One region of the Bradyrhizobium sp. WSM4874 genome, then DNA from elsewhere that is predicted to be linked to it. Evidence: predicted binding sites of a transcription regulator. Region 1 holds the regulator's gene; each other region holds the start of a gene.

What was found. Region 1 encodes LexA, which represses DNA repair genes until DNA is damaged. Its sites were predicted from a motif close to TGTTCNNNNTGTGTTCNG; they were not measured.
Region 2: the regulator LexA is predicted to act here: its motif matches at 5,892-5,909, upstream of AC0L3P_RS20660 (ribonuclease T2 family protein).
Region 3: the regulator LexA is predicted to act here: its motif matches at 6,435-6,452, upstream of uvrA (excinuclease ABC subunit UvrA).
Region 4: the regulator LexA is predicted to act here: its motif matches at 1,603-1,620, upstream of AC0L3P_RS19965 (putative DNA modification/repair radical SAM protein).

Annotation. Positions count from the first base shown of each region.
Region 1 is NZ_JBVVPR010000002.1:96,403-104,288, reverse strand. Features, by position in the region: gene AC0L3P_RS02805 (alpha-hydroxy acid oxidase) at 250-1,383, shown strand; gene AC0L3P_RS02800 (HAD family hydrolase) at 1,392-2,024, shown strand; gene AC0L3P_RS02795 (hypothetical protein) at 2,194-2,385, shown strand; gene AC0L3P_RS02790 (molybdopterin molybdotransferase MoeA) at 2,613-3,824, shown strand; gene lexA (transcriptional repressor LexA) at 4,001-4,702, shown strand; gene AC0L3P_RS02780 (hypothetical protein) at 5,165-5,599, shown strand; gene AC0L3P_RS02775 (GAF domain-containing protein) at 5,823-6,764, shown strand; gene AC0L3P_RS02770 (ComEC/Rec2 family competence protein) at 6,774-7,886, opposite strand, start outside.
Region 2 is NZ_JBVVPR010000019.1:95,031-102,916, forward strand. Features, by position in the region: gene AC0L3P_RS20620 (YegJ family protein) at 1-7, opposite strand, end outside; gene AC0L3P_RS20625 (branched-chain amino acid aminotransferase) at 118-1,200, opposite strand; gene AC0L3P_RS20630 (MarR family winged helix-turn-helix transcriptional regulator) at 1,540-2,079, shown strand; gene AC0L3P_RS20635 (response regulator) at 2,076-2,807, shown strand; gene AC0L3P_RS20640 (ATP-binding protein) at 2,826-4,214, shown strand; gene AC0L3P_RS20645 (DUF3617 domain-containing protein) at 4,320-4,850, opposite strand; gene AC0L3P_RS20650 (hypothetical protein) at 4,895-5,188, opposite strand; gene AC0L3P_RS20655 (hypothetical protein) at 5,371-5,835, shown strand; gene AC0L3P_RS20660 (ribonuclease T2 family protein) at 5,956-6,648, shown strand; gene AC0L3P_RS20665 (23S rRNA (adenine(2030)-N(6))-methyltransferase RlmJ) at 6,701-7,561, shown strand; gene AC0L3P_RS20670 (cold-shock protein) at 7,811-7,886, shown strand, end outside.
Region 3 is NZ_JBVVPR010000002.1:198,476-206,361, forward strand. Features, by position in the region: gene AC0L3P_RS03250 (SRPBCC family protein) at 511-1,068, shown strand; gene AC0L3P_RS03255 (YVTN family beta-propeller repeat protein) at 1,071-2,024, shown strand; gene AC0L3P_RS03260 (HAD-IA family hydrolase) at 2,097-2,729, opposite strand; gene AC0L3P_RS03265 (DinB family protein) at 2,748-3,311, opposite strand; gene uvrA (excinuclease ABC subunit UvrA) at 3,359-6,340, opposite strand; gene AC0L3P_RS03275 (outer membrane protein) at 6,624-7,319, opposite strand; partial or broken gene AC0L3P_RS03280 (single-stranded DNA-binding protein) at 7,791-7,886, shown strand, end outside.
Region 4 is NZ_JBVVPR010000018.1:115,906-123,791, reverse strand. Features, by position in the region: partial or broken gene AC0L3P_RS19975 (Y-family DNA polymerase) at 1-853, opposite strand, end outside; gene AC0L3P_RS19970 (ImuA family protein) at 750-1,538, opposite strand; gene AC0L3P_RS19965 (putative DNA modification/repair radical SAM protein) at 1,701-2,936, shown strand; gene AC0L3P_RS19960 (UdgX family uracil-DNA binding protein) at 2,936-4,378, shown strand; gene AC0L3P_RS19955 (inorganic phosphate transporter) at 4,476-6,104, shown strand; gene AC0L3P_RS19950 (M20 aminoacylase family protein) at 6,179-7,351, opposite strand; gene AC0L3P_RS19945 (GMC family oxidoreductase) at 7,553-7,886, shown strand, end outside.

The DNA of each region.
Region 1 (7,886 bases):
AATGGCGATCCAGCCTGCTTCTCACAATACCATTCCGGTTTCTTCAAGGCCGGGATGCCACGCCGGCGGGTACCCCGTAAAAATCCCTTCGTCCGGACCTAAACTTTCGGCAACGTTGGAGGACCCGGTATGAGCGCAGCGGGACGGCCGGCCGGCCCACGCCTTGCAGCCATGCCATTTTAGGATGGTTTTGGCGACGCGGACGGGTTAGGCGATGAGGTAAGGCTTCAAATTCTCGGGAGGATAACAATGAACGAAGCACCCCGCATCCAAGCGGAAAGGAACGTCGAGCTCGGCGCCAGCACCGAGCCGTTCCAGAATCTGCATGAATTCATCCGGAAAGCGCGTTCCAACCTCAACCAGAATGCCTGGGATTATATCGTCGGCGCGGCCGAGACCGAGACCACGATGCGTCGCAACCGCATGGCGCTGGACGAGATCGCCTTCCGCCCGCGCGTGCTGCGCGATGTCCGCAAGGTCACAGGTTCGGTCGAGCAGTTCGGCCGCAAGATGCGCCTGCCGGTCGTGCTCGCCCCCGTCGGCGCGCTTGAGATCTTCGACCCGGATGGTGCGGCGAGCGTAGCGCGCGCCTGCGGCACTTTCGGTGCAGCGCACATGCTCAGTTCGGTGTCCGAGCCCGGCCTCGAAAAGACCGCCGAAGCTGCGCCCGACGCGCTGCGCCTCTACCAGCTCTACGTGCGCGGCGACGACGCGTTCGTCGCCGACGTCGTCAGCCGAGCCGAGAAGAATGCCTATGCCGCCTTCTGCCTGACCGTCGACACCGCTCATTACAGCCGTCGCGAACGTGACATCGCCAAGCGCTACGTTCGCGAGAGCCGCCTGCGCGCCACCGGCGGCGATTACCAGAAGGGTCTGGAGTGGCGGACGGTGAAGATGATCAAGGACAAGTTCAAGATCCCGCTGATCCTCAAGGGCATCGCGACGCCGGAGGACGCGCTGATCGCGATCGATCACGGCGTCGAATGGATTTACGTCTCCAACCATGGCGGCCGTCAGCTCGATCACGGTCGCGGCGCCATGCATGTTCTGCCCGAGATCGTCGCCGCCGTGAACGGCCGCGCCAAGATCATGGTCGATGGCGGTGTCTGTCGCGGCACCGACATCGTCAAGGCGATCGCGGCGGGCGCCGACCTCGTCGGCATCGGCCGGCTGCAATGCTGGGCGCTGGCGGCGGCCGGTGAAGCCGGCGTGGCGCGCATGCTGGAGCTGCTCGAGGACGAAGTGCTGCGCTGCCTCGGCCTCTTGGGTGCGACCTCGTTCGCCGAGGTCAACAAATCCTGCCTGCACCAGGCGACCGCAACCAACGCGCCCAGCGTGTTCAGCGCGTTTCCGCTGTTCGATCACGAGCCATATCGATACTGAGTGAAAGGATGCAGGTGACATCGCTCTCTCCCGGCAGCGCGGATGCGCTTCTGTTCGATCTCGGCCGCGTGGTGCTCGATATCGATTTCTCCAAGGCCATCGCCTGCTGGTCGGGACATGCCGGCTGCAAGCCCGAATCCCTCGTCGCGCGCTATGTGCGGGACAGCGAAGCCTATCGTTTGCACGAGATGGGGAAGATCAGCGATGAGGACTATTTCGCCTCATTGCGAGCCTCGCTCGGAATCGGCATTTCGGACGCGCAGTTCCTGGAAGGCTGGAACGCGATTTTCGCCGGCGAAATGCCTGACATCGCCGAGCTGCTGCCGCGGGCAGCGAAGCAGATGCCGCTCTACGCTTTCTCCAATACCAACCGGCCGCACGTGGACCATTTCTCAAGGGAATATGCCGACCTCCTCGGCCATTTCCGCGAGCTCTATTTGTCGTCCAGCATCGGCTTGCGCAAACCGGATGCGGAGGCCTTCGACCACGTCATTGCGGCGATCGGCGTACCCGCCGGGCGCATCGTGTTCTTCGACGATCTTGCCGAAAACATCGAGGGAGCGCGGGCGCGCGGCTTGACGGCCGTGCATGTGACTTCGCCGCGTGACGTCGGGAACGCATTGAAGGCATTGGGCATTTGACGAGGAGCCCTTGTCGCGAAACCCACGGCGGCACGGCCCGACGGGACCAATTTTGAAGGAATTGAGGAACCCGATCACTTTGTGCATTTTTGTACAGAGTTCCGGGAACGGAATACCGCCTTCCGGACTCTTAGAGTCCGTTGGGACTTCTACGGACGGATGCATCATCGTGCTGGGCAAAACCTACCTCACCAAGCAAGCCTCTCTTCTTCTTGAATTCGCCAGGACAACTTCAGATTCGGACCTTTCCGCCAAGCTTGTGAGCAAGGCCGCCGACCTGAAATCCCAAGCCGATCCGCTACCCGACAAGGATCAAGGACCCAAGGCGCCCGACGTAACTCCCGGGCAGGCAGGGAGCTGATCGGTACAGGCCGGGGGGCGCACGTCGTTCTCGTCTTACCATGACCACTCTCCTGCCGATCTGTCAGGTTCTTCGGATCATGCCGCGACGCGCTTGATCCTGCCTTCCGGAACAATGTGAAGCGGCGGGATGACTGCGCTCGCTCAGCCGTTTTTGCCTCTGCGCCCGCGCTCGGCTAGAAGACTTGCGGAACATTCGCCCGAACGTGCCGAGCAGGAGTTTTCGCCGTGGCCTTGATGCCGGTTTCTGACGCGCTTGCCGCGGTGCTGGCGGGTGCAGAGCCGCTGCCCGAAGAAATGATTTCCCTCGACGAGGCCTACCATCGCGTGCTCGCGCGTGACGTCGCGGCGCGACGCACGCAGCCGCCGCAGGCGATGTCCGCGATGGACGGCTACGCGGTGCGCGCGGCCGATGCCGCGACGATCGATTCGGAGCTCACCGTCATCGGCGAAGTCGCGGCAGGCCGACCGTTCGCGGGGACGGTCGGCGCCGGCGAGGCCGTGCGGATCTTCACCGGCGGCGTCGTTCCCGGTGGCGCGGACGCCGTCGTGATCCAGGAGGACACGGTCGCCGCCGGCAAGCGTATCACGATCAAGGAAGCCGCGATCGCCGGACGGCACATCCGTCCCGCCGGCGTCGATTTCCGCGAGGGCGACGTGCTCCTGCGCAAGGGAAGCCGTCTCACCGAGCGCGACCTCGCGCTCGCCGCCGGGATGAACCATCCGCGCCTTGCCGTTTTCAGGCGTCCGAAGGTCGCGATTCTCGCCACCGGCGACGAGCTGGTGATGCCGGGCACCACGCCCGGTCACGGCCAGATCGTCTATTCCAACGGCTACGCCCTGCACGCGCTCGCCCGCAGCGAGGGCGCCGAGACCATCGACCTCGGTATTGCCGCCGACACGCTGGAGGCCACCACCACCGGCATCCGCCGCGCCCGCGAGAGCGGCGCCGACATCCTGATCACGACCGGCGGCGCATCGGTCGGCGACCACGATCTGGTCCAGCAGGCACTGAGGGACGAAGGCATCGCGATGGCGTTCTGGAAAATCGCGATGCGGCCAGGCAAGCCGATGATGCACGGTCGGCTCGGCACAATGGGTGTGATCGGCCTGCCGGGCAATCCCGTGTCGTCCTACGTGTGCGCTTTCCTGTTCCTGGTGCCTCTGATTCGCGCCCTGTCTGGCCGTTCTGTGATTCACCATCGCCGTGAAAGCGCCGTGCTCGGCCGCGACGTCGGCGCCAACGACCAGCGCGAGGACTATCTGCGCGCGCATCTGGAGGAGCGTGACGACGGCACACGCGTCGTTCTTCCCGTCAATCATCAGGACTCTTCGCTGCTTGCGAATCTCGCTGCAGCACAGGTACTTCTCGTGCGCGCTCCGTTCGCGCCGAAGGCCGAAGCTGGCACGGCTTGCGAAGTGCTGCGGCTCCCCGTCTGAGCGCCTCGGCAACGCGCGTTCCGCGAACTTTGCTCTGTTCACGGTAAATTAAGCAGTTGCGGAACATGTATCGAACATATAGTGTCCGTTCATGATTTGTTTCGAGCATGTAGCGGCTTATTGCCGAATTCAGCGTCTCGGAATCGGACGACATCAACCGGGGGACTTTGGTCGAGATGTTAACGCGCAAACAATACGAGCTTCTGCGGTTCATCAGTGAACGTCTGAAGGAAAGCGGCGTGCCGCCCTCCTTCGACGAGATGAAGGATGCGCTCGACCTGCGCTCGAAGTCAGGCATCCATCGCCTGATCACGGCGCTCGAGGAGCGTGGCTTCATCCGACGCCTGCCCAACCGCGCCCGTGCGATTGAAGTCATTAAGCTGCCGGAGCTCCAGGCAGCCGCAGGCAGCCGGCGCGGCTTCACGCCGAGCGTCATCGAGGGCAATCTCGGCAAGGTGCGTGCGAGCTCCAGCCTGTCGGCTGACGAGGGCGAGCGTCCCGTCGCGGTGCCGGTGATGGGCCGCATCGCGGCCGGCACGCCGATCGAGGCGTTGCAGACCCGCAGCCATACCATCAGCGTACCGCCTGACATGCTCGGCTCGGGCGAGCATTACGCGCTCGAAGTGCGCGGCGATTCCATGGTCGAGGCCGGCATTCTTGACGGCGACATGGCACTGATCCAGCGCAACGAGAGCGCCGATACCGGCGACATCGTGGTGGCGCTGATCGACGACGAGGAAGCGACGCTGAAGCGCTTCCGCCGTCGCGGTGCCTCGATCGCGCTCGAGCCCGCCAACGCGGCCTATGAGGTCCGCATCCTGCCGCCCAACCGGGTGAAGATTCAGGGCAAGCTGATCGGGCTTTACCGGAAGTACTGATACCGGAAGTGCTTCATACCGGAAGTGCTTGGCGCCTCGCGCGCTTCCACCGGCATCGCCGGTCAGAGATTGGAGCGGATCATCGTCCGCTCCGGCTGGATAGTCGTTCTGGTTCTGCACAGACTATCCTGCCCCTCCTCCGGCGCTGGCTCCTCGCGACGCCCACGGAAACGGCACCGCTTCAAACAGCACCGCTTCGCGGCTCGAGTGTTCGAGGAAACACCGGCCAGCGATCAAGTTCGACCGTTGCAGACAAGCCGGCAATGTTCGCGCATGCGCCTCCCGAATGCATCGCAACGGGCTTTGTTCCTATTGAATTCGGGAAAGATAATGTGATCGCGGCTTGCAGAAGCCAGCCGCAGATTTGCCCACAACCAAGCAGAGCGTTCGTGCTTCCACTCTGATAGAGGCCTGCGCCTCGATAAGAGACGCGGGTAGCTATCCCAGCATGAGGAGCACCCGATGTGTGACTACAGCCTGCATGCCGTCGCGTCGCGCCCCGCCGAAGTCGGCGAGACGATCGTCACGACAAGCTTCCGCGGCACCTCGACGCGCGGCTTCGCCTCCGCAGCCGATCCGTCTGTTGCCGTCTGCCTGCTGCCAGGGACGGAGCTCGCCTTCGCCGACGACGTCCGTTACGACAATCGCTGGATCTGGACGCGCACCATCAATTCCCGCGTGGGCAAGTTCGGCAAGATCGATCCGCACATTCCCGACCGCCATCATGATGCGATCGAATTCCCGGACGGCAAATATGTGCTGGTGACGCAGCTCGTCGAAGGCCAGCGCGCGACCGTGCTGCAACTGCCGGTAACTCAGTCGGTGGCCGAGCGCGAGCACAAGGCGCAGATCGTCGCCGACCGGCCGCCGACCGTCACGCACCTGCCGATCGGCTGACACAGCCGCCTCCGGCTACGAGGTCGGGGGTCAGGATTGAATTGCCATCGCCGGCCGCGGCCGGCGAGATGGTGTGGCTTGCGTCCGCGAAATCCAATCGGATGGACCAAGCCCTTGCACCTCTCCGCCGCACGAAGTTTGAGCCGCCCTGCCTGAAGTTTGAACGTCCGCTTCGCAGCCAAATGACCGATGCTGTCAGGGCTTGAGACGGCGGACACGCTCGATGAAAACCTTCCTTCGCGTCGTTGAACTCTGGGTGCCCGATCGGACGCGCATGCGGCTGAAGTTTGGCGGCGGCCTCTACGACGAAGGGCTGTCCGCGTTCAAGGCCGTCAGCGAAGAGCTGCACTTCGGGTATGACGAGGGACTTCCGGGCAAGGCCTGGGCCGCGGGCCACCCCGTGATCCTCACCAAATTCGCCAACTCCTATTTCAAACGGACCGATCAGGCGCTCGCGGCCGGCCTCACCTGCGGCGTCGCGGTGCCGGTGTTTGCGGGTGAATTCCTGCAAGCCGTCATGGTGCTGTTCTGCGGCGACGACGAAGCGCATGTCGGGGCGATCGAGCTTTGGCACAACGACCCAGATGCTTCCCACGAGATGGGGCTCGTCGATGGCTATTATGGCACCGCCGACATGTTCGAATTCAACTCCCGCCACACTAAATTTCCTCGCGGCTTTGGCCTGCCTGGCCGCACCTGGAAGGCGGGGCTGCCGCTGATCATCAAGAACCTGCACGACGCCAGGAGTTTTCTGCGCTGGGAGGACGCAGCCAAGGTCGGGATCAATTGCGGCGTCGGCGTGCCCTATCGGACCGGCACGGACCAGACCTGGGTCCTGACATTCCTCTCCGCGCAGGCCACGCCGATTGCGCGACGCTTCGAAATCTGGATCCCGAACGAGACCCACTCGGCACTGGTGTTCCGCGCCGGCGATTGCAGCGCGCAGACCGACCTTGCCGCGCTCTATGCGGAAAAATCCATTGCCAGAGGCGAAGGCAGCATCGGCGGGGCCTGGGCGACCGGCATGCCCGCGCTCAACAATGAGCTCGCGCATGACGGCTCGGTCGCCGGTTTCGAAGCCTGCACAGCCGGACTGAGCCGGATGGTGGCCCTGCCGGTCATCGGCAATTCCAGGCTCGACGCCGTGCTGGCCTGGTACTTGTAACCGATCCGATCAATCGTCGGCCTGCAAGTCGGTCTCCGCCGGCGTTGCGTCCTTGGTGCGGGGCGCGGTCGTCTTAGGCGCAAGGCTGCCGTCGAAATCACCCTCGCCGGCGCCGGCCGGTAACCAGGGGCGGCTCGTGCCTCTCGCCCTCACCGCCTGAACCACAAAACCGTCACCACGCTGCGTCAGCGCCAGCGCGCTCTGGCTGGCGAGCCGCTGCCGATCGACCACCATCGCCGCGCAATCGGGCGGCGCGGGACGTGTCGTCACCACCAGCGCGGCCCGACTGCAATCGTCCGCGAGAGCGTCGACGCGCAGTGCCAGTGCGACCAGCCTCCCGTCGGCCAGTGGCGTCACGCAGCCGGATTCGTCACAGGACACGCCATCGGCCAGCGAGGCTCTGCCGGCATCGCGCGGATCGGCGTCGGCAGCGAGCCATTCCTTGAGCAGAAAGCTGTCCTTGTTCGTCCTGATCAGGTGTAGATATCCGTCCCTGCCCCGCACGGCGACGCTCGCGCCATCCCCGGCAATCAGGATGTCGGGCTGCCGCGACGACAGTCCCCAGAGGATCGCAGCCAGCAGCACCAGTGCGCCCGACCAGCGCAGCGGCGTGCGCAACAGTCCCAGCACGATGATTCCCAGGCTCGCCGCGATCAGCGGCGCGATCCCGAACGCCGGGATGCGGCCGACCGCGCCCGGCAATGCCGCGACCCATCGCGAGACCGCGACCATCCAGTCGATGCCGATTCCCATCAGCCACCAGAACACGCTGTCGAGCCCGAACGGCGCCGCAAGCAGCCCCAACAGTCCTGCCGGCATCACCAGTGCCGAGACCACCGGCATCGCGCCGAGATTGGCGAGCACCCCGAACGGCGTGACACGGTGGAAGTGGAACGCGGCATAGGGCGTGGTCGCAAGTCCCGCAATCAGCGAAGCCATGAACAGCATCGCGATCTCGCGGCCGCCCCACATCGCAATGCGCGCGGTCGCCGAATGGTCCGGCGAGGCAAACAAATTCGGCATGCCGATCTGCACCAGCGCCACCAGCCCCAGCGTTGCCGCAAACGACATCTGAAAACTCGGATGCACCAGCGCTTCCGGCGCGACCGCCAGCACGATCAG
Region 2 (7,886 bases), on a different contig from region 1:
ATGTCATGATCGCGATGTCCAGGTATTCGAGGTCTCGGACTTTGTCGTACGATCATCGTGTCGCGTTCATTGCGCCTCTCTCTCCCCGCGAGCGGAGAGAGAGAGAGGGGGCAAAAATCAAGACAGATTGCGGATCCAGTTGTGCGGATCGTTGGTGCGGCCGTACTGGATGTCGACGAGCTGCTTGCGCAGGCCCATGGCGACCGGGCCGGCCGCGCCGCCGCTGATCTCGAAATCGCCGCTCACCGAGCGCACCGTGCCGATGGGCGAGATCACGGCGGCGGTGCCGCAGGCAAACGCCTCCTTCAGCTTGCCGCTTGCCGCATCCTTGCGCCATTGGTCGAGCGAGTACGGCTCCTCGCGCACGGTCTTGCCGGCGTCCTTGGCCAGCGCGATGATGGAATCGCGGGTGATGCCGGGCAGGATGGTGCCGAGCGGCGGCGTCGAGAGCGAGCCGTCGTCGAACACGAAGAACACGTTCATGCCGCCGAGCTCTTCGATGTAGCGGCGCTCGATCGCATCGAGGAAGACGACCTGATCGCAGCCGTGCTGGATCGCTTCGGCCTGCGCGCGCAGGCTTGCGGCATAGTTGCCTCCGCATTTGACGGCGCCGGTGCCGCCGACCGCAGCGCGCGTGTAATTCTCGGACACCCAGATCGAGACCGGCGCGGGGCCGCCCTTGAAGTAGGAGCCGACCGGCGAGGCGATCACCGCGAAGATGTATTCGGACGACGGCTTGACGCCGAGGAAGGTCTCGCTCGCGATCATGAACGGGCGCAGGTAAAGGCTGCCCTCGCCGCCCGGCATCCAGGCGCGGTCGATGCGCACGACTTGCTCGACCGCCTCGATGAAGACGTCTTCGGGAAGCTGCGCCATCGCCATGCGGTCGGCCGAGTCCTTGAAGCGCCGTGCATTGGCGTCGGGTCGGAACAGGTTCACGCCGCCGTCGTCGCGCTTGTAGGCCTTGAGGCCCTCAAAAATTTCCTGGGCGTAGTGCAGGACGGCGCCGGCCGGATCGAGCTGAAAATTAGCGCGGGCCTCGACACGCGCCTCGTACCAGCCGCCCTTGGCCTGGTTGTAGCGGACCACCGCCATGTGATCGGTGAAGACCCGCCCGAAGCCGGGGTCCACCAGCTTGGCGACCCGATCCTTCTCGGGGATCGGATTGGATGCGGGCTGGATGTCGAATTTCATGCTCATGTCCTTGCCTCCCGCTGCCGGTGGCGGCGCCGTTCTGGCACCCGCCTGCCCTGATTTGGGCCCGGCTGGCTCGATTGGTTTCTGGCCGAACCGCCGCCAGCCTTGTTACGGCCGGTTTCCGTGGCCAGCATGTCACCGAGGACATGCTTTTGCGGAAGACGGAAGTCCAGTATGTTTTGCCGAAATGCCGTTCGACAATCGCACGGTAGATCTGCTCCGGCCGTCGCCGCCTGTCCGGCCCTGTGCGGCCGCCTTGCTTCGATGCCCACCCGATGCGAAACGATCTAAAATTTCGTACGGGCTGATCGTTTTGTAACATTCAAACCAAGATACGTCAATATGCCTGACATAAATTTCGCGACTCCTTCTCAAGACGCTGCCGGGCCGCGGCCGGCCGCAGACGACGGAGGCAATTTGCGCTGGGATATCATCGAACTGCTGTTCTTCGCCTATCGCGATTTCGTCGGCGATCCCGACCAGGAGCTGGAGGCATTCGGCTTCGGCCGGGCCCATCACCGCGTCATGCACTTCGTCTATCGTTATCCCGGGCTCAAGGTCGCCGACCTCCTCGACGTCCTGCGCATCACCAAGCAATCGCTCGGCCGGGTGCTCAAGCAGCTCCTCGACGAGGGCTACATCGTGCAGAAGACCGGCGACAATGATCGCCGCCAACGCCTGCTGTTTGCGACACCGAAGGGCGAGGCGCTGGTGCAGAAGCTCGCCGGCCTCCAGACCACGCGCATCACCAAGGCGCTCGCCGAGATGGCGCCGCAGGATGCCGAGACCGTCAAGCGCTTCCTGCGCGCGATGATCGACCGCGACGATCCGGACAAGGTGCTCGAGACGATCTTTGCCACCGTCAATCAGGACAAGGAGTGACCGTGCCGCTCGCTGCCACGCTCGCACGCCCGCCGGCACGCCCCGCCGACGATGCCCCGCATCTCCTGCTGGTCGACGACGACCGCCGCATCCGCGATCTGCTCTCACGCTTCCTTGCAGGCGAAGGCTATCGCGTCTCGACCGCCGCCAGCGCCAGCGACGCTCGCGCGAAGCTGATGGGCCTGCACTTCGACCTCTTGATCCTCGATGTCATGATGCCCGGCGAGACCGGCTTCGATCTCGCCCGTTTCATCCGGACCTCGTCCTCGGTGCCGATCGTGATGCTGACGGCGCGGCACGAAGCCGAAGCGCGCATCGAGGGCCTGCAGATCGGTGCCGACGACTACGTCGCAAAGCCGTTCGAGCCGCGCGAGCTTGCGCTGCGCATCAACAACATCCTCAAGCGCGCCGCGCCGCCGCCGCAGGCCGCTGCGGTCGAGAAGATCGCGTTTGGCCCGTACATTTATCACCTCGACCGCGGCGAATTGCGTCAGGGCGAAGACGTCATTCACCTCACCGACCGCGAGCGCGAGATGCTGCGGATTTTATCGGAGACACCGGGCGAGACCGTGCCGCGCAGCGCGCTGACCGGCAATGGCAGCGTCAACGAGCGCGCCGTCGACGTGCAGATCAACCGCCTGCGGCGCAAGATCGAGACCGATCCCGCCAATCCGCTGTTCCTCCAGGCCGTGCGCGGCATCGGCTATCGGCTGGTAGCCTCGCCATAATAAAGTGAAGCGCCACCGATGAGCACGATCGATACCGGCCTGACGCTTTTGAAGAGCGCCGCCGGCCGCGTCTCTGCCGCCAATGGCTGGATGGGCAACGCCTTCAAGGGCTGGATGCCGACCGGCCTCTACGCGCGTGCGCTGCTGATCATGATCGTGCCGATGGTGATCCTGCAATCGGTGGTCGCCTTCGTGTTCATGGAGCGGCACTGGAACACGGTGACACGCCGCCTGTCGGCCGCCGTGGTGCAGGACATCGCCGCGCTGATCGACGTCTACAAGGGCTATCCGCAAGACCGGGATCGCGACCAGATCCGCCGCATCGCGCAGCAGCGCCTCGGCCTCGTCGTCGATTTCCTCCCGGCCGGCGACATGCCGCCGCCGGGACCAAAGCCGTTCTTCTCGCTGCTCGACCAGACGCTGTCGGTGCAGCTCGGCCGCCAGATCGGGCGCTCCTTCTGGATCGACACGGTCGGCCGCTCCAACCTTGTCGAGATCCGGATCCAGCTCGACGACGCCGTGATGCGCGTGTTCGCGCAACGCAGCGCCGCCTATGCCTCGAACTCGGAGATTTTCCTGTTCTGGATGGTCGGCACGTCCTCGATCCTGCTGATCGTCGCGGTGCTATTCCTGCGCAACCAGATCAAGCCGATCCTGCGACTTGCCGACGCCGCCGAAAGCTTCGGCAAGGGCCGCGAGGCGCCGAATTTCCGCCCGCGCGGCGCGCGCGAGGTGCGGCGCGCATCGGTCGCCTTCCTCGAAATGAAATCGCGCATCGAGCGAACGATGGAGCAGCGCACCGCAATGCTCGCCGGCGTCAGCCACGATCTGCGCACGATCCTGACGCGGTTCAAGCTCGAGCTGGCGCTGATCGGCGACAGCCCCGAAATGGAGGGCATGCGCAAGGACGTCGACGAGATGTCGATGATGCTCGAGGACTACCTCGCCTTTGCCCGGGGCGATTCCGGCGAGCAGTCGCAGCCGACCGACATGGCGCAAGCGCTCGAGGAGCTGCGCAGCGACGCCGAACGCCACGGCCACACGGCGACCGTCGCGTTCAACGGGCTGCCCGTGGTCACGGTAAAGCCGGCCTCGTTCAAGCGCTGCCTCGCCAACCTCGTCACCAACGCCGCCCGCTACGGCAAGAGCATCGCCATTACCGGCCAGCGCGATCACCGTTATTTGACAGTGACGGTCGACGACGACGGGCCGGGCATTCCCGCCCATCTGCGCGAAGAGGTGTTCAAGCCATTCCTGCGGCTGGACAACGCCCGCAACCAGGACGAAGGCGGCACGGGTCTTGGCCTCGCGATCGCCCGCGATATAGCGCGTTCGCACGGCGGCGACATCACGCTTGGCGACAGCCCGATGGGCGGATTAAGGGCGAGCGTGCGGATACCGGTGTAACCGGTGATGTAGCCCGGATGGAGCGTAGCGCAATCCGGGATTCTTTCTTCGCGATCGATGCACCGGCCCCGGATTCGCTTCGCTCCATCCGGGCTACGATCTTCCCTACTTCGGCAACAGCGCTTTCAGCTTGTCCATGTCGCGCACGTTCATCTTGAAGCCGCCGGGCATCACGATATCGCCGGGCTTCTGGTCCGGCTTGCAGGCCCCCAGCCATTTCGCTTCGAGCTGCATGGTCGTGTCGCGGCCTGCCGCGCCGGCGGCGCCGCCTTGCGCGTGCGACGACGTCTTCACCGTATAGGCCGAATTGAAATCGCCTGATATCTCAGCATGCGAGGTCGTGCTGATGCCGGCGACGCTACACTCGGAATCGCTGACATAGCCAGTCGCGGTCTTCTTGATGTCCTGCTTGGCGCAGATCTGCTTGGCCATCGGCGAGACGTTGTTGTTCATCTCCTTGTCGACGGTCTCGTCGGTGCAGTGCTGCATGGTCATCTCGGGCACGGGCGTGCCGGTCCTGACCATCTTCAATTCCCACAGGCCCGCCTTGCGCACCGGCAGGTCTTCAGCGCGAGCGCTGCCTGCCGACAAGACGAAGCAAAGTGCAGAGCCGAGCAAAGCGAGTTTGCGCGTCATGTGGGAAGCTCCCGGCTGCGAGATAGCGGCGTTGCGAAAGCGCCTCAGTAGAGCGTGCGGATCGGCTGCTCGGCGGCGCCATAGGGCACCCAGCGGCAGGAGAACGAGATGTAGCCGCCCTCATAGGCCTGCACCGCCAGGAATTTGGCGACCTTGCCGTAGCGCGCGCAGTGATCGACCGCGACCTGCCGCGCATCGGTCTGGGTTGCCATCGAATAGGCGATGATGCCGCCGGTGTCGTTGCCCTTGAACGGAGGCACCGGAAGCAGATCGGCGCGCGCCGACTGGCTCGCCATCATACCCAGGGCAAGAAGGCCCGCGGCCGCAATGATTCGCATTCCCGTCACTCCGATTGGTTGGCGGCAGTTTACGGTGCCAGCGCGGCGGTGGAAAGAACGGAAGGCCCCTCTAGTGCAGCATTGCGATCAACTCGTCGGCAAGTGTTGCCGCGCTGCACTTGACCTCCTCCGGCCTTCGCGGCACCGTCGGACCCTCGCAGATCATGCTGTCTGGATCATCCATGCGCGCCTCGACCTTCCTGAAATCGCTCCGCTTCGCCGCCGTGCTCGGCCTCCTGTTCGGGGCGCTGTCGCTCGGCGAGGCCAGGGCTGCCAATCCGCTGGAGCTGAATTTCTGGCTGAGCGGGCCGCGCTATGACGGCAACGTCTCCGAATGCGACAGGGCGCTGCCGACGATCGCCAGCCAGTTCTGGGAGAAAGAAAGCTCGTTCTGGAATTCCTCGTTGAAGATCACCGGCTTCGCCGCGGTTCACGAGACCGCGTTCCGGCCCTGGGCATCCGACAACATCCCTCGCCGCTATTGCACCGGCGAGGCCATGCTCACGGACGGCAAGATGCGCAAGGTGCACTTCTCGATCGTCGAGGATGGCGGCTTCGCCGGCTACGGCCAGGGTGTCGAATGGTGCGTGGTTGGGCTCGACCGCAACTGGGCCTACAACCCGGCCTGCCGCGCCGCCAAGCAATAACTGAAAAAGTTCTGATCAGGACCGATCAGGCGGCCGAACGACGGTCGCCCGCATTTTGTTCTTGAAATGTTCCTATCGCCTGCTAGGCTCATCTGCACAGTCTAGTTGAGGGGCGTCGCCATGTTTCATTCCAGATTGCATTCGTTCTCCCGCCTGATGATCTCGGTGACCCTTGCAGCCGGGTTGGCTGCATTGGCCGGTGGCGCCAAGGCCCAGGACAAGCGGCAGAACACGCCCGGCGAATTCGATTTTTATGTGCTGTCGCTGTCGTGGTCGCCCTCCTTCTGCGAAGAGGCGGCGGAGCGCGGCGGCCGTTCGCAGATCCAGTGCAGCGGACGGCCCTACGCTTTCGTGGTCCACGGTCTGTGGCCGCAATATGAGAACGGTTTTCCGGAATATTGCCAGCGGCCGTCGCCGCGGCTGAACCGCAGCATCGTCTCCTCCATGCTCGATCTGATGCCGGCGCCGGGGCTGATCTTCAACGAGTGGGACAAGCACGGCACCTGCTCGGGGCTCGCCGACCGCAGCTATTTCGAGACGATCCGGAAGGCGCGCGCCGCGATCAAGTTTCCGGCCGAATATCTCGATTTGTCGCAGGCCAAGACCGTGGCGCCGGCGGAGGTGGAAGAGGCGTTCATCAAGGCCAACCCGGGCCTCAGCAATGCCGCCGTCTCGATCACCTGCAACCGGACGCGGCTATCGGAAGTCCGCATCTGCCTCAGCAAGGACCTTCAATTCCGCGCCTGCGAGGAGATCGACCGCCGCGCCTGCCGCCGCGACCAGGTGGCAATGCCGCCGATCAGGGGCGGGTAGCCCAGGCATCGTGCCTCTTTGCTCAAGCCGTCACGTGGCGTAGTGCTCTTGCATGAATTACCGCCACGCCTTTCACGCCGGAAGCTTCGCTGACGTCATCAAGCACATCGTGCTGGCGCGGATCATCACCTACCTCCAGGACAAGCCGGGAGCGTTCCGCGTCATCGACACCCATGCCGGCGCCGGCCTCTACGATCTCGAAAGCGACGAGGCGCGCCGCGGCGGCGAGTGGCTGACGGGCATCGCGCGGCTGATGCAGGCGCGGCTGTCGAACGACGCCATGGCGCTGACCAAGCCCTATCTCGACATCGTCCGCGCCTTCAATCCGAAGGGCGAGCTCAAGGCCTATCCGGGCTCGCCGCTGATCGCGCGCGCCCTGATGCGGCCGCAGGACCGCCTCGTCGCCTGCGAACTCGAGCCGAAGGCGCGGAAAGCGCTGATCGGCGTGCTCCGCCACGACGAGCAGGCCCGCGTGGTCGACCTCGACGGCTGGATGGCACTGCCGGCTTTCGTGCCGCCAAAGGAACGGCGCGGGATCGTCCTGATCGACCCGCCGTTCGAGGCCAAGGACGAGTTCGACAAGCTCGGCGAGGCCTTCTCGGCGGCCTTCGCGAAATGGCCGACCGGTATCTATGTAATCTGGTATCCCGCCAAGAGCCGACGCGCCACCGACACGCTGGTGCAATCAGTGGCGCGGCTCGCAGCCGCCGCAAAGCCGCCGGGAAAATGCCTGCGGCTTGAATTCAGCGTAGCGCCGCAAGCCGACGGCGCAGCCCTCAGCTCCACCGGGCTCTTGATCGTCAATCCCCCTTACACATTGCACGGCGAGCTCAAGACGATCCTGCCGGAGCTGGAAATGCCGCTCGGCCAGGGTGGCGCTGCCAGATTCCGATTAGAGGTGCCGAGGCCGTAACACTCCGGCATCTTGGGAAAAATATGCAGGAGCGGTGGTCAATCTGCAGAGAACCGTATTATGCTGTTTCAGTGACTGGCTTTACGTTCCGCTTCCGCGAATGGTTGCGGCGGAGTGAAGGCCTAAGAAAGATCCAGTCGGACCGAATGGTCTGCCCAAGGATGGCCAGCTCCCGGGCTTCGTAAGGCCCGGTCATGTCGTGACGTGCGTCTGCGTCACGACGGAGGAGCAATGAGGGGGAGTTTCCCGATGGCCATGACGGGAACGGTCAAGTTTTTCAACGGTGAGCGCGGCTACGGATTCATCAAACCGGACGACGGGGGCC
Region 3 (7,886 bases), 100 kb from region 1:
CGCTCTCCCCGGGGAGCGATGCACTATTGCCCCCGTCGCCTTGCGGATGGCTGATGCGCGCGCCCGGTCGGGCCGCGACATCACCGCAACACTTGGCGCACAGACCCCGGGCGCCAGGACCACACGATTTTGCCGTACGCAGGCTGCGCCGGTCGTGTGCGCGACGCCTTCGCTCACGGTTTCCCGCCCTGCAAAGCCCTTCGCGCCGACGCCGCCTGCGTCCACCACGTCCCATCCCGCGTTCGTGACGATCGCGATCCGCCCCTCGGCCGGGTTGGGATGGTTGTCTATACGATAAACCGAAATACGGATAAAGAGAAATATTTTTGCGAGCCGTGATTGACCCTCTGCTTGGGTGTTTTGCCCGCCGGGCGGCAAGGGGTTGTGGGGCGCCCGGACGCCCGCCGCAACGCGGCCACGAACGGGTCTCCCCTCGGCCGCAAAATGCGCTACCATGATCCCAGCGCGCTTCAAGTCGCGCATGATCAATGAGACGCATGAGGAAACGAGATGAGGGTGACGATTGGACGGCGCACGGTCCTGGCCGCGGTGCTCACTGCCGCGGGCGCGGTGGCTTTGACATCGGCCTGGGCCCACGGGCCGACCCGGCAGAAGGTGCGCGAATCCATCGAGATCAACGCTGCCCCGGCCAAGGTGTGGGCCGCAATCGGCAATTTCCAGGACATGAGCTGGCTGCCGCCGGTCACCAAGACCGAGGGCGAGAAGGGCAACGAGATCGGCGCGACGCGGAAGCTGACGCTGACGGGAGGCGCGACCGTCGACGAGGAGCTCTACAAGTTCGACGCCGCCGCGATGAGCTATTCCTACCGGATCACCAATGTGGACGTGAAGGTGCTGCCGGTGACCAATTATTCCTCGACGCTGACGGTGACGCCGAGTGCCGACGGCAAGGGCTCGACGCTGGAATGGGCCGGCGCGTTCTACCGCGGCTTTCCCAACAACGACCCGCCGCCGGAGCTGAGTGACGAAGCCGCGGTCAAGGCGGTGAAGGGGCTGTATCAGGCCGGCCTCGAGGCACTGAAGAAGAAGATCGAGAGCGGAAGCTGACGGTGCGGGCGCTGGTCCTGGCGGCGCTCGCCGCCAGCCTTTGCCTTGCCGGCATTGCCCATGTGTCCGCCGAAGAGGCGTTCGTCACCAACCAGCTCAGCGACGATCTGATGGTCGTCGATCTCGCCACCGCGCGCAGCGTTGCCATCATCCCGATCGGCGGCAAGCCCGCCGGCGTCGCCGTCAGCGCGGACGGGCGCTTTGCCTATGTCACGAGCCCGGATGCCAAGGCCGTGACGGTGGTGGACGCGGCAACGCGGCAGCTTGTGGGGCGGATCGAGGTCGGCGGCGGACCGCTTGGCATTGCCGTCGCGCCGGACGGCCGCACCGTCTACGTCGCGGACTGGTACGCGGCGGCCGTGCGGGTGATCGACGCGGCGAGCCGCAGCGTCACAGCCAGCATCGCGGTCGGCGCCTCGCCGTCGGGGCTCGCAGTGACGCCGGATGGCAAGCTGCTGCTCTCAGCCGATCGCGACGATGATAGCGTCTCGGTGGTGGACACCGCGACGCGCCAGCGCAGGGCGACCATCAAGGTTGGAACGCGTCCGTTCGGCGTCACCGTCGATGCCGAGGGCAAACGCGCCTACACCGCCAATGTCGGCTCCAACGATGTCTCGGTGATCGACATCGCCGCTGGGGCCGAGACCGGCCGCGTGCCGGTCGGGATGCGCCCCTATGCGGTCGCGCTGGCGCGGGGCCGCGGCTTCGTCACCGACCAGTATGGCGGCACTGTCAGCGTGTTCGACCTGGCGACGCTGAAGCCGATCAAGCGGATCAATGTCGGCGACTACCCCGAAGGCATCGCCGCGACAGCGGACGGCAAACGCGTCATCGTCGCCTGCTGGGAGAGCAATACACTCAGCATCATCGACGCGGCCGAGATGAAAGTGATCGGCGAAGTCAAGACCGGCGACGGCCCGCGCGCGTTCGGGGCGTTCTTGCGCAGGACGGAGTAGGGGCGTGTAGCCCGCATGGAGCGAAGCGGAATGCGGGGACACTTTCCCGGATTGCGCGTTGCTCCATCCGGGCTACGACGCCGGGCGCACTGTGCGCGCAATCTCATCCATCTTGTCAAACATATGATCCGGCGCCAGCGCCCGCAGCGCCGCCGGCGCCGCATAACCCCAGGCCACCGCACCGCAGGCGATCCCCACGGCCCGCGCCGCCTCGATGTCGCGCACCTCGTCGCCGATCGCGATGACCTTGCCCGGTTCCACGCCGGCGCGCCGCATGACCCGTCGGAATTTCGACGGTTTGCCGAACAGCGAGGCCGCGCAGTCGAAATGCGCGAACAGCGCCGCGCAATCGCCGAGCTTCTCGCGCGCATTGGCTTCGCTGTCCGAGGTTACCAGCGCGAGCTGCACGCCGTTCTCCGCCAGCGTCCGCAGCATCGCCTCGACGCCCGCAAACAGCGAAATCTCCGCCGCAGCCTCGGCCTTCAGCCGCCGCGCATGCCGGGCGATCGCCGGCAGCTTCCACAAGGGCACCTCGAGCCGGCTGAGAATCTCGCGCGACGAAGCATGCCGCAGCCCCTCGACATCTTCATCCGCGACGCGGCGGAAGCCGAAGCGATCGGCGACGTCGTTGATGGTGCGCAGGAACCACGGAAAGCTGTCGGCCAGCGTGCCGTCGAGATCGAAGATGGCGAGGGAGTAGGGCATGGAGGCGAGGCTACACCGCTAGGCTTTCCACACGGTTTCCTCGGTCCATCCGAGTTGGTCAAATTCGGAAGCCCTGAGCGGTGCTTCTCCCTCGGCGAAGAATTCGTCGAGCTGAGGCGGCGCGATACTTGTTGCAGAGAGCATCGCGTGCGCCTGTCCGCGGTGATGGATCTGGTGCTGAAACAGATGCATGAGTAGCCGATCACGGCGTTCGGTCTGGACCCGCGTGTCGCGGTTGATCCGCACGAGACCGTCGAGAAGCTCGGTCGTCAGCGCATCGCAGACAGCAATCAAGCGCTTGTCGATCGCGGATTGCGCAGGCTTTAGCGCGGCAAGTGAAAGGTGGGGCACCTGGTTCTTCCAAGCCGCCGGTCCCAGCCATCCGCCCTCCAGCGCATCGACATAGAAGAGGTCAATGACATGGATGTGGTTGAGCGTGCGCTGCAAGCTTGGAAAGAAGCCGGTTCGTGCGGCTTCGAAGTCAGCCTGAGACAGCGCGGCGCAAGCAGTGAGCAGCCGATGGTTCGCCCAAGCATTATTGTGGGCGAACGCACGATAGGTTTGCACAAGTCCGGCAGGCAAACTCAGACTCCCTCAGACAATGTGTCGGCATGCTCCCGCTGCGTAATCTACTCCGCCGCCTCGCTCGCCGCGCGCCTCCGCTTCGGCTTCCGCGCCTTCGCCAGCACCGGGGCCAGAAACTTGCCCGTGTAGCTCCGCGGCGCTTTCGCGATCTCCTCCGGCGGTCCCCAGGCGACGATCTCACCGCCGCCGTCGCCGCCTTCGGGGCCGAGATCGATGACCCAGTCGGCGGTCTTGATGACTTCGAGATTGTGCTCGATGACGACGACCGTGTTGCCCTGCGCGACCAGCTCGTGCAGCACTTCCAGAAGCTTCTTGACGTCGTGAAAATGCAGGCCGGTGGTCGGCTCGTCCAGGATGTAGAGCGTGCGGCCGGTGGCGCGCTTGGACAGCTCCTTGGCCAGCTTGACGCGCTGGGCTTCGCCGCCGGACAGCGTCGTGGCCTGCTGGCCGACATGGATGTAGTCGAGGCCGACGCGATGCAGCGTCTGGAATGTCTCGCGCACGCGTGGGACCGCCTTGAAGAACTCGGCGGCTTCCTCGACGGTCATGTCGAGTACGTCGGCGATGCTCTTGCCCTTGAACAGGACTTCCAAGGTCTCGCGGTTGTAGCGCTTGCCCTTGCAGACGTCGCAGGTGACGTAGACGTCGGGCAGAAAGTGCATCTCGATCTTGATGACGCCGTCGCCCTGGCAGGCTTCGCAGCGGCCGCCCTTGACGTTGAAGGAGAAGCGGCCGGGCTCGTAGCCGCGCGCTTTCGACTCGGGGAGGCCGGCGAACCATTCGCGGATCGGCGTGAAGGCGCCGGTATAGGTCGCGGGGTTGGAACGTGGCGTGCGGCCGATCGGCGACTGGTCGATGTCGATGATCTTGTCGATGTGCTCGAGACCCTCGATGCGGTCGTGCGGCGCCGCGCCTTCGCTGGCATTGTTCAGCTTGCGCGCGATCGCCTTGTAGAGCGTGTCGATCAGCAGCGTCGACTTGCCGCCGCCGGAGACGCCGGTGACGGCCGTGAACAGGCCGAGCGGGATTTCGGCCGTGACGTTCTTGAGATTGTTGCCGCGCGCGTTGACCACCTTGATGGTGCGGCGATGGTTCGGCGGACGCCGCTCCGGCACCTCGACCTCGAGCTCGCCGGTGAGATATTTGCCGGTCAGCGAGTTGGGGTTGCGCATGATCTCGGCGGGCGTGCCTTCGGCGATGATGTTGCCGCCATGCATGCCGGCGCCGGGGCCGATGTCGAGCACGTGGTCGGCGAGCAGGATTGCGTCCTCGTCGTGCTCGACCACGATCACGGTGTTGCCGAGGTCACGAAGTCTCTTGAGGGTGTCGAGCAGGCGCGCATTGTCGCGCTGGTGCAGGCCGATCGAGGGCTCGTCGAGCACATAGAGCACGCCTGTCAGCCCCGAGCCGATCTGCGAGGCCAGGCGGATGCGCTGGCTCTCGCCGCCGGAGAGCGTGCCGGAGGAGCGGGAGAGCGTGAGATAGTTGAGGCCGACGTCGAGCAGGAAGGTGAGGCGCTCGCGGATCTCCTTGAGAATGCGGCCGGCGATCTCGTTCTGCTGGGTGTTCAGCGCCTCCGGCACGGTCTCGAACCACGCGCCGGCGCCCTTCACCGACATCTCGGAAATGTCGCCGATATGCTTGCCGCCGATCTTGACGCAGAGCGCCTCGGGCTTCAGCCGAAAGCCGTGGCACGCCTCGCAGGGCACGTCGTGGAAATACTTCGCCAGCTCCTCGCGCGCCCATTCGCTCTCGGTCTCGCGATAGCGGCGGTTAATGTTGGTGATGACGCCCTCGAACGGCTTCTTGGTGTCGTAGGAACGGACGCCGTCCTCGTAGGAGAACTTGATCTCGTCCTCGCCGGAACCATGGAGGATCGCGTTCTGCGTCTTCTTGGGCAGATCCTTCCACTTGGTGGTCAGCGTGAACTTGTAGTGCTTGCCGAGCGCAGTCAGCGTTTGAATGTAATAGGGCGACGACGACTTGGCCCAGGGCGCGATCGCGCCCTTGCCGATGGCGAGCTCCTTGTCGGGGATGACGAGGTCTTCGTCGACATGCTGCTCGACGCCGAGGCCGCCGCAGGCCGGGCAGGCGCCATAGGGATTGTTGAACGAGAACAGCCGGGGCTCGATTTCGGGGATGGTGAAGCCGGACACCGGACAGGCGAATTTTTCCGAGAACAGCATGCGCTCGGGTCCGCTCTTGTCGTGGATCTTTGCGGTCTTCTTTTTCTCCTCCGCGGGGGCTGCTGCAGCCGGCGCGTCCGCGAATTCGATGACGGCGAGGCCCTCGGCGAGCTTGAGCGCGGTCTCGAAGCTTTCGGCGAGGCGCTGGCCAATGTCGGCGCGCACCACGATGCGATCGACCACGACGTCGATGTCGTGCGGGAATTTCTTGTCGAGAACAGGCGCTTCCGCGAGCTCGTGGAAGGCGCCGTCGATCTTGACGCGCTGAAAGCCCTTCTTGAGCCATTCGGCGAGTTCTTTGCGGTACTCGCCCTTGCGGCCGCGCACGACGGGCGCGAGCAGATAGAGCCGCGAGCCCTCGGGCAGCGCCAGCACGCGATCGACCATCTGCGAGACGGTCTGGCTCTCGATCGGCAGGCCGGTGGCGGGCGAATAGGGCACGCCAACGCGTGCCCACAGCAGGCGCATGTAGTCGTAGATTTCGGTGACGGTGCCGACGGTGGAGCGCGGGTTCTTCGACGTCGTCTTCTGCTCGATCGAGATCGCCGGCGACAGGCCGTCGATCTGGTCGACGTCGGGCTTCTGCATCATCTCCAGGAACTGACGGGCATAGGCCGACAGAGATTCGACGTAGCGGCGCTGGCCCTCGGCGTAGATGGTGTCGAACGCGAGCGAGGATTTGCCGGAGCCCGACAGCCCCGTGAACACCACCAGCTTGTCGCGGGGAATCTCGACGTCGACGTTCTTGAGGTTGTGCTCGCGCGCGCCACGGATGGTAATTGCGCGCAGGTTTGATCCCACGTTCTGTTGTTGGCGCTTCGCCTTGATCACTTCGTCCATCCTGGTGGTCCTCAGGGAATCCAAAAGCGCGCGATCGCGCCAACGCATAGGCGCGCTTCGCCCGGAACCGGGATCGGCGCCGATGGGTATGTAAGCGAACGTAGGAAGAACGAGGACGGATTTCCAGTGGGACTTGCGAATCGTCAACCGATTGTTGGCGCGCTGGCGGCATCTGGCAGGAGCAGGGCCTTGCGGAACTGCGCAGGAGCGGCCGGTCAAACAAAAAGGCCGGCGCAAGGCCGGCCTTTCGTAACGCGGATGGCGTTGGAGCTAAGTACTGAACTCAGTACTTGGCGACCACCGGGCCCCCGAAGTGATAGTTCACGCCGACCTGCACGGTGTGGAAGTTGAGCGTGCCGGACGGCAGCGCAGCGCCGAGGCTCGAGAAGTAGTTCTCGCTGCCGAGGCTGCGATAGAGGTACTCGCCCTTGACCGACCACTGCGGAGCGAAGAACGCTTCGACGCCCGCACCGACGGTCCAGCCGGAGTGCCACTTGCTGTCCGAAGCGGTCACGCCGAGCGCGCTGATGCTCAGCTTGTTGTCGATCCAGGCGTAACCACCGGTGCCGTAGAACAGCACCTGGTTGACGGCGTAGCCGATACGGCCGCGCACAGTGCCCATCGCATCGGTCTTCGAGCTGAAGGTGGTGCTGACGACGCCAAATCCGGGGACGGCAACTGGACCAGTCACGGACGCGTTGACGTCAGCCCAGGCGCCATCGGCCTCGATGCCGAACACGACATTGCCGGTCTGCCAATTGTAGCCGGCGGTGCCGCCGACGAAGCCGCCCTGCATCCGCGGGCTGTTCGAATCTTCCCAGGCGCCGCCACCGACGACACCGAGGTAGAAGCCGGTCCAGTTATAAACCGAAGCCATGGCCACTGGGGCCTTGGTGTAGGGGCGCGCCGCCAGATCAGCGGCCGAAGCCGGGGCAGCGAGAGCGAACAAACAGGCCGAAGCCAACAAAACCTTTTTCATTTTCAACTAATCCCAGTCCCAGTTTCTGATTGTGCCTTCCACGATAGGGAAGGGCATCGGACTCACTTGCCCAACTGAGGCCGTACTTACATCATTGAAGCCGCAAGTTGTGTCACTGGAAAGCCACAGCAGCCTGAAAATGGTGCAGTTGCTGACCTATTGTTCCCGTAGGGGCAAGCCTTCCTTCCTTTCCGGGAACCCACAAGGTTACTTTTGGGGCGTGCCTTTTCACAGCACATTGGCGATCGATCCCACACATTCAGTGCTGTCTTCAGTGCTGTCGTTCGCCAAGAACAAATCTGGAACGAACTGGAGGTCGATGCTATATGTGGGGATAACCGGAGGGGTGACGGACGGATCGGCGGCCGCAAGCGTTCGGCGAGCGTATAGGGTCGCCTCGACGGGCACGGCGGAACGCGGGGAGCGGACCGGCCTTCTTGAATTCAGTGACATTCGGAGCGGAGAGCGGAGATGGCGGGAAGCGTCAACAAGGTCATTCTGGTTGGAAATCTCGGCAAGGATCCCGAAATCCGCCGCACCCAGGACGGGCGGCCGATCGCCAATCTG
Region 4 (7,886 bases), on a different contig from region 1:
TGCCCTGCTTCTCCATGGACGCGATCAACGTGTCCGCCAGGCGCGACAGCGTCATCGCGATCATGGTGTCGGTCGCGATCGGCTCGGCAAAGCGTTTCTCCACGATGTAATCGGGCAGCGGCTTTCGTGGATTGATCGGCGCATCGCCCTGCCCCAGCGCATGCGCGAGCAGCGTGGAGAACCGTGCGCCGAACCGCGCCGTGATTTCCCTCGGCGTTCGCGAGGCGACATCGCCGATGGTCTTTAGGCCGGCGCGTCGCAGGCCGGTGCTGATGGCCTCACCCGCACCAAGCGCGGACACCGGAAATCGGCTGATTGCCGCCGCCTCCCCACCATCGGCAACGATGGTCCCTGAAGATTGCCGCGTCAGCGTACGCGCGCAGACCGAGGTGCCGGCGATCGCCGCGCTGACGGCAAAGCCCTGGCGGTCGAGGGCACGGACAAGGGTTTGCAACAGCGCAGCCTCGCCGCCGAACAGATGCGCGCAGCCGGTGATGTCGAGGAACAGCCCGTGCGGCGGATCGAGCGCCACCAGCGGCGTGAAGCGGTCGCACCAATCGGCGATGTCGCTAATCGTCTTGGCATCGGCCACGGCATCGGCGTCGAACACCTTTAGATCCGGACACATCGCCCGGGCATTGGCCAGGGGCTGGCCGATATACAGACCGAGGCGCTCGGCGGCCTCGTCCAGCGCATGGATCACCAGCGCGTTGCTGTCCTTGATGACGACAATGCTCGGATCATTGGTTCTACCCAGCCCGACGTTGCCGAAGAACCGCTGGATCCGATCGATGGGCAGGCGCGGCAGCCACAGGCTGAGGATACGCCGACGATTCAGAGAACTGGCACTCATCACATTTCCATTCCATGATCCACCGGCCGCACGGGCCGTGACGATTGCGCAGGAGCTCGGCATCGAAGCGCGGCGCCCCCCAGGCACTCCACATCGCGCCCGGCGGCGAATGCGCCGCGCGAAGCATCCATCTGGTCTCGGCGGTCGAGGGCAAGGGTTGCGCGGCCATCCGCAGCAGCAAGCCGGTGACACCGGAAGATTGCGCAGCCAGCGTCAGCTTGCGGCTCGCCACGAGATCGAACTGCCTGGTCTCACCCCAGAGCTCGAGCACAACCGCACCCAGCGCGTCGCAGGCGAGCGCATCTGCCGAAGTCCGTAGTGCACTCTCCACGTCGGCGGCGCGCACCATCACCATGCGGCCCGGATCGAGGCCGATCTCGGCGAGCCCGCTCATCGACAGCGCGCCGGTTTCAATTTCTGAAAAATCCTGCCGCACCCACAGCAGCGGCTTGCGTGTGGTGACGCGCCCCGCAAGTCCGGTGACAAAGCCCGTCGCGGCCGCGCCCTGACGTCCCTCGCAAAACACCTCGTGGATTGCCGCGCGCGCGAGCCCGCCCTTCAGCGCGCTGTCGGCCTCGCGGTGGCCCAGCGCGACGCGGTCGCGATGATGCACGACCTCCGCCGTCTCGATGCGCTCGATCTGGCCGCGCAAGGCTGCAAGCGCGCTGATGCGTGCGCCGCTCATGGTCGCCGCTCCTCAAGGGTGATTGCCGGTGGCTCTCAAAAAGAGAACCAGCGGCTAGCTCATTTGTTCATGATATGTTCTAATATAAAGCTAACGACGCCCCGGGAGTCAATCGAATTGGCGGGCCTCGGGATTCATGAGTTGAATCAAAGGGATTCCAATATGGACGTGCAACGCAAGCTGGAAATCCTGGCGGACGCCGCCAAGTATGATGCGTCCTGCGCCTCCAGCGGCACCGAGCGGCGGGATTCCAGCGACGGCAAGGGCATGGGCTCGACCGCGCCCGGCATGGGTATCTGCCATTCCTACGCGCCGGACGGCCGCTGTATCTCGCTGCTCAAGGTGCTGCTGACCAACGCCTGCAATTACGACTGCCTCTATTGCGTCAACAGGGCCTCCTCCAACGTGCCGCGTGCCCGCTTCACCATCGACGAAGTGGTCAAGCTGACGCTCGACTTCTACCGGCGCAATTACATCGAAGGGCTGTTTCTCTCCTCCGGCATCATCCGCAACCCCGACTACACCATGGAGCAGGTGGTGAGCGTCGCGCGCAAACTACGGGAGGAGCATCACTTCCGCGGCTACATCCATCTCAAGACGATCCCCGAGGCTGACGATGCATTGATCTCCGAGGCCGGCAAATATGCCGACCGTCTCTCCATCAACATCGAGATGCCGCAGGAGACGAGCCTGCAGCAATTCGCGCCCGAGAAGGACGTGCGCGCGATCCGCCGTACCATGGGCCGGCTGCGGCTGAAGCTGGACGAGGCCGAGGAAAGCCGCAGCGCGAAGACGAAAGCCAAGCCGCAGCGCTTCGCGCCGGCTGGCCAAAGCACGCAGATGATCGTCGGCGCCGACGCGGCCTCCGACCACACCATCCTCCACACCAGCGCCAATCTCTACGGTTCATACAGGCTGAGGCGCGTCTATTATTCCGCGTTCAGCCCAATCCCCGATGCCAGTCGCGCGCTGCCTCTGCGCGCGCCGCCCTTGCTGCGCGAGCACCGACTCTATCAGGCCGACTGGCTGATGCGGTTCTACGGCTTCGACGTCGGCGAGATCGTCGACGACAGCGCAATGCTGCCGCTCGACATCGATCCAAAACTGGCCTGGGCGCTGCGTCACCGCGACCGCTTCCCGCTCGACGTCAACCGCGCCAGCCTCGAGGAATTATTGCGCGTGCCAGGCTTCGGCACCAAGGCGGTCGAGCGCATCATCGCGGCGCGCCGCACGACCACCATCCGCGTCGCCGATCTCGCGCGGCTGCATGTGCCCCGCAACAAGGCGCTGCCGTTCATCGTCCTAAGCGATCACCGGCCCACGCCGCATCGGCTCGACGAGGCACGGCTGATCGAACGGTTCAAGCCGAAGGCAACACAACTGGGATTTGGCTTCTGATGCAGTACATCACCCTCGAGAACGAAACCGATTTCGATGGCTGGCGCAAAGCCGCGCGTAGCCTCGTGCTTCACCAAGTGAAGCCGGCCGACATCACCTGGGCCGTGCGGGGCGGCGAAGCGGAGCTGTTCGCGCCGCCCTCGCCGTCTCCGCTGCCGGCCGGTGGCGACGGCACCTTCAACGTGCCTGCAAAATTCGTCGAGCTCGCCAAGGCCGCGATCCTGCATCGCGATCCCGAGCGCTTCGCGATCCTCTATCGCCTGTTGTATCGGCTGAAGGACAATCACGATCTCATCGAGGTCGCGACCGATGTCGATGTCGCGCAAGTCACGGCCATGGCAAAGGCGATCTACCGCGACGAGCACAAGATGCATGCCTTCGTGCGCTTCCGCGAGATCGGCAGGGAACGCGAAGCACACTACGTTGCGTGGTTCGAGCCGGAGCATCATATCGTCGAGCTCGCCGCGCCGTTCTTCGCCAAGCGCTTTGCCGACATGCCCTGGTCGATCCTGACGCCCGATTTGTGCGCGCATTGGGATGGCCACGCGCTCTCGTACACATCAGGCGTCAGCAAGAGCGAGGCGCCAAGCGAAGACCGGCTGGAGGAAACCTGGCGGCGCTACTACGCCAGCATCTTCAATCCCGCCCGCCTGAAGGTGAAGGCGATGCAAACGGAGATGCCGAAGAAATATTGGAGGAACCTGCCCGAGGCTTCGATCATTAAGCCTCTGATCGAGGATGCCGAACGCATGACCGGCGCCATGATCGCCAATGCCGCAACCGATCCGCACAAGCCTCAAAAGCGGCCGGAGGCTCCGATGAAACGCAAGACCGCTACCGACGATCTCGAAGCGCTCCGCGAGGAGGCCGCCCACTGCCGCGCCTGCCATCTCTACAAGGACGCGACCCAGACCGTGTTCGGCGAAGGCCCGAAGTCCGCCAATATCATGCTGGTCGGCGAACAGCCCGGCGACAAGGAAGACCTCGCCGGCCATCCCTTCGTCGGTCCGGCCGGCCAGATGCTCGACCGGGCACTGCAGGAGGCGGGCGTCGACCGCAAGAAGGTCTATGTCACCAACGCGGTGAAACACTTCAAATTCGTGCCGCGCGGCAAGATCCGCCTGCATCAGAAGCCGAATACGCCGGAGATAAAGGCCTGCCGGCAGTGGTATGAACGAGAAGTCTCCGTCATCCAGCCCGATCTCATCGTCGCGATGGGCGCGACCGCCGCGCAGAGCGTGTTCGGCAAAATCACCCCGATCGGCAAGACCCGCGGCCGGCTAATCGACCTTCCCGACGGTCACAAGGCGCTGGTGACGGTGCACCCGTCCTATCTGCTGCGGCTGCCCGATCCGGAAGCCAAGGCGCTGGAATATCGGCGCTTTGTCGAAGACCTGAAGATCGTCGCCGGTTTGCAGAAGAAAGCCGCGCGGGCGGCGTAAATAGCGGCGGAAATCGGCTTTCAACCGCTGCTTGTCATCCAGCCTTCAAATCCGTCGCGGACAATACCCTTACCTGAAAGTTAAGGGGCGTCCAGACATGACCGATCTTGCATTCGACCGCGCGGTAGCAGATCCCGCGCCAATCCAGCCGGCCTCGCGGCCAAATCTCGACAAGGGCTTCAACCCGCTGACGATGATCCTGTTCTTCGGCATCCTCGCCGCGGGCCTGCTCTATGTGGCCTACAGCATCTATTCGGATGTCGACGCGACCGGCACGCGGGTCACGAGCTACCTGCCCTACATCCTCTTGTTTGTCGCGCTGCTGATCGCGCTCGGCTTCGAATTCGTCAACGGTTTCCACGACACTGCCAACGCGGTGGCGACCGTGATCTACACCCATTCGCTGCCGGCCGAAGTCGCGGTGATGTGGTCGGGCTTCTTCAACTTCCTCGGCGTGCTGCTCTCGTCCGGCGCGGTCGCCTTCGGCATCGTCTCGCTGCTGCCGGTCGAGCTGATCCTTCAGGTCGGCTCCAGCGCCGGTTTCGCGATGGTGTTCGCGCTACTGATCGCCGCAATCCTTTGGAACCTCGGCACCTGGTATTTCGGCCTGCCGGCCTCCTCCTCGCACACGCTGATCGGCTCGATCATCGGCGTCGGCGTCGCAAACGCGCTGATGCGCGGCCGCGACGGCACCTCGGGCGTGGACTGGGGCAAGGCCACGGAGATCGGATATGCGCTCCTGCTGTCGCCGCTGGTCGGCTTCGTCTGCGCCGCCGGCCTTCTGCTGCTGCTCAAGCTGATCGTCAAGAACCCGGCGCTCTATGCCGCCCCTGAGGGTAACAAAGCTCCGCCGATCTGGATTCGCGGCCTGCTGATTCTGACCTGCACCGGTGTCAGCTTCGCCCATGGTTCGAACGACGGCCAGAAGGGCATGGGCCTGATCATGCTGATCCTGATCGGTACCGTGCCGACGGCCTATGCGCTCAACCGCGCGTTGCCGGAGTCGCAGGTCGCCCAGTTCGCGAAGGTCTCGGAATCGGCTTCCAAGGTGGTTGCGGCCAAGGGCGCCGGCCATGCGATCATCGGCGATCCCCGTCCTGCGGTGACGCAGTACGTCACCTCGCATCACATCAGCGAAGGCACCTATCCTTCGTTGGCGGTGCTGGTGAAAGATGTCGGCGAGCAGGTCGCGAAATACGGTTCGCTGAACAAGGTGCCGGCGGAAGTCGTCGGCAACACCCGCAACGACATGTATCTGACCTCTGAAGCGATCCGCTTCCTGATGAAGGACAAGGCGAACGACCTCAGCAAGGAAGAGGTCGCGACCTTGAACGCCTACAAGGGCGGACTCGACAGCGCGACCAAGTTCATCCCGACCTGGGTGAAGGTCGCGGTCGCCATCGCGCTCGGCCTCGGCACCATGATCGGCTGGAAGCGCATCGTCGTGACCGTCGGTGAGAAGATCGGCAAGACCCACCTCACCTACGCGCAGGGCGCTTCCGCCGAGCTCGTCGCCGCCGCCACGATCGGCGCCGCCGACGTGTTCGGCCTGCCGGTCTCGACCACCCACGTGCTGTCGTCCGGCGTCGCCGGCACCATGGCCGCGAACGGTTCGGGTCTTCAGGTCGCCACCATCAGGAACATGGTGATGGCCTGGGTGCTGACCTTGCCCGTCGCCATCCTGTTGTCGGGTACGCTGTACGTGATCTTCTCGCGGATCTTCTGAGCCGATCACGTCACTCGAAGACAAAGGGCCCGTGCGATGCACGGGCCCTTTTCATGTGTGCTTTCGGCTTGACCTTACGATGCCGCGAGCGATTGCTCGACCAGCTTGACCCAGTACGACGTGCCGTAAACGATCGCCTCGTCATCGAAATTGTAGGCGGGGTGATGCAGGCCGGCACTGTCGCCGTTGCCGCAGAAGATGAAGGCGCCGGGGCGCGCTTCCAGCATATAGGCGAAATCCTCGCCGCCCATCAGTGGCGACATCTCGAGCACGTTGGCCTCGCCCGCAACCTGCCCGGCGATGCGACGCGCGATCTCGGTCTCCGCGGCGTGATTGTTCACCACGGGATAATTCCGCTTGTAGTGCAGGTCGATCTTGGCGCCGGTGATCTGCGCCACGCCCGCGACGACCTCGTGCACGCGCTTCTCGACCAGCTTGCGCACCTCCGGCGACAGCGTGCGGATGGTGCCCCTCAGTGTCGCGGTTTGCGGAATAACATTGCGGGCATTGCCCGCGTGGAACTCGCAGATCGAGATCACGGCCGATTCCAGCGGATCGACGCTGCGCGCGACGATCGACTGCAGCGCCGTGATCACCTGTGCGCCGACCAGAACGGAGTCGACACATTTGTGCGGCCGCGCGGCATGGCCGCCGAGGCCTTCGATCATGATATCGACCTCGTCGGTCGCCGCCATGATCGGACCCGGCCGGATCGCGAACGAGCCCACCGGAATGCCGGGACCGTTGTGCATGCCGTAGACCTGCTCGATGCCGAAGCGCTCCATCATTCCGTCCTTGACCATCGCCAAGCCGCCGGCGCCACCCTCCTCGGCCGGCTGGAAGATCACCACAGCATCGCCGGCAAAGTTGCGGGTCTCGGCGAGATAACGGGCAGCACCGAGCAGCATCGCGGTGTGGCCGTCATGGCCGCAGGCGTGCATCTTGCCGGGAGTCTTCGAAGCGTAAGGCAGGTTGGTCTGCTCCTCGACCGGGAGCGCATCCATATCGGCGCGCAGGCCGATGGTCTTGAGGCCCTCGCCGGCCGGCTTGCTGCCCTTGATCACGCCGACCACGCCGGTCTGGCCGATGCCGGTCACGACCTCATCGCAGCCGAATTCGCGCAGGCGGTCCGCGACGAATGCTGCGGTGCGGTGGACGTCGTAGAGCAGCTCCGGATGCTGGTGGATGTCCCGGCGCCAGGCCTGAATATCGGGTTGAAGGTCGGCGACGCGGTTCACGATGGGCATGGAGGGTCTCAAGCTTTGTTGAAAATGCAGGCCTGTCTACCATGCAAGCACCAGTCCACCCAACTGGCGGGGAGTCTGGGGTAGCTCTGTCCTCTCGTCATGGCCGGGCTTGTCCCGGCCATCCACGTCTGACTATTAGAACGGAAAGCGCGTGGATGCCCGGGACAAGCCCGGGCATGACTCCTATTGGGTGGAAGCAGAATGCCAAGACGGCTCGAAGGTGAGTTTGACTACATTGTCGTTGGGGCCGGCACGGCCGGCTGCATCGTCGCCAACCGGCTGTCGGCCAATTCCAGCAATCGCGTCCTCGTCCTCGAAGCGGGCGGCGACGACAACTGGATCTGGTTCCACATTCCCGTCGGCTATCTCTTCGCCATCGGCAATCCGCGCTCGGACTGGATGTTCAGGACCGAGGCCGAGCCCGGCCTGAACGGCCGCTCGCTCGCCTATCCCCGTGGCAAGGTGATCGGCGGCTCGTCGGCGATCAACGCCATGATCTCGATGCGGGGACAGGCCGCCGATTACGATCACTGGC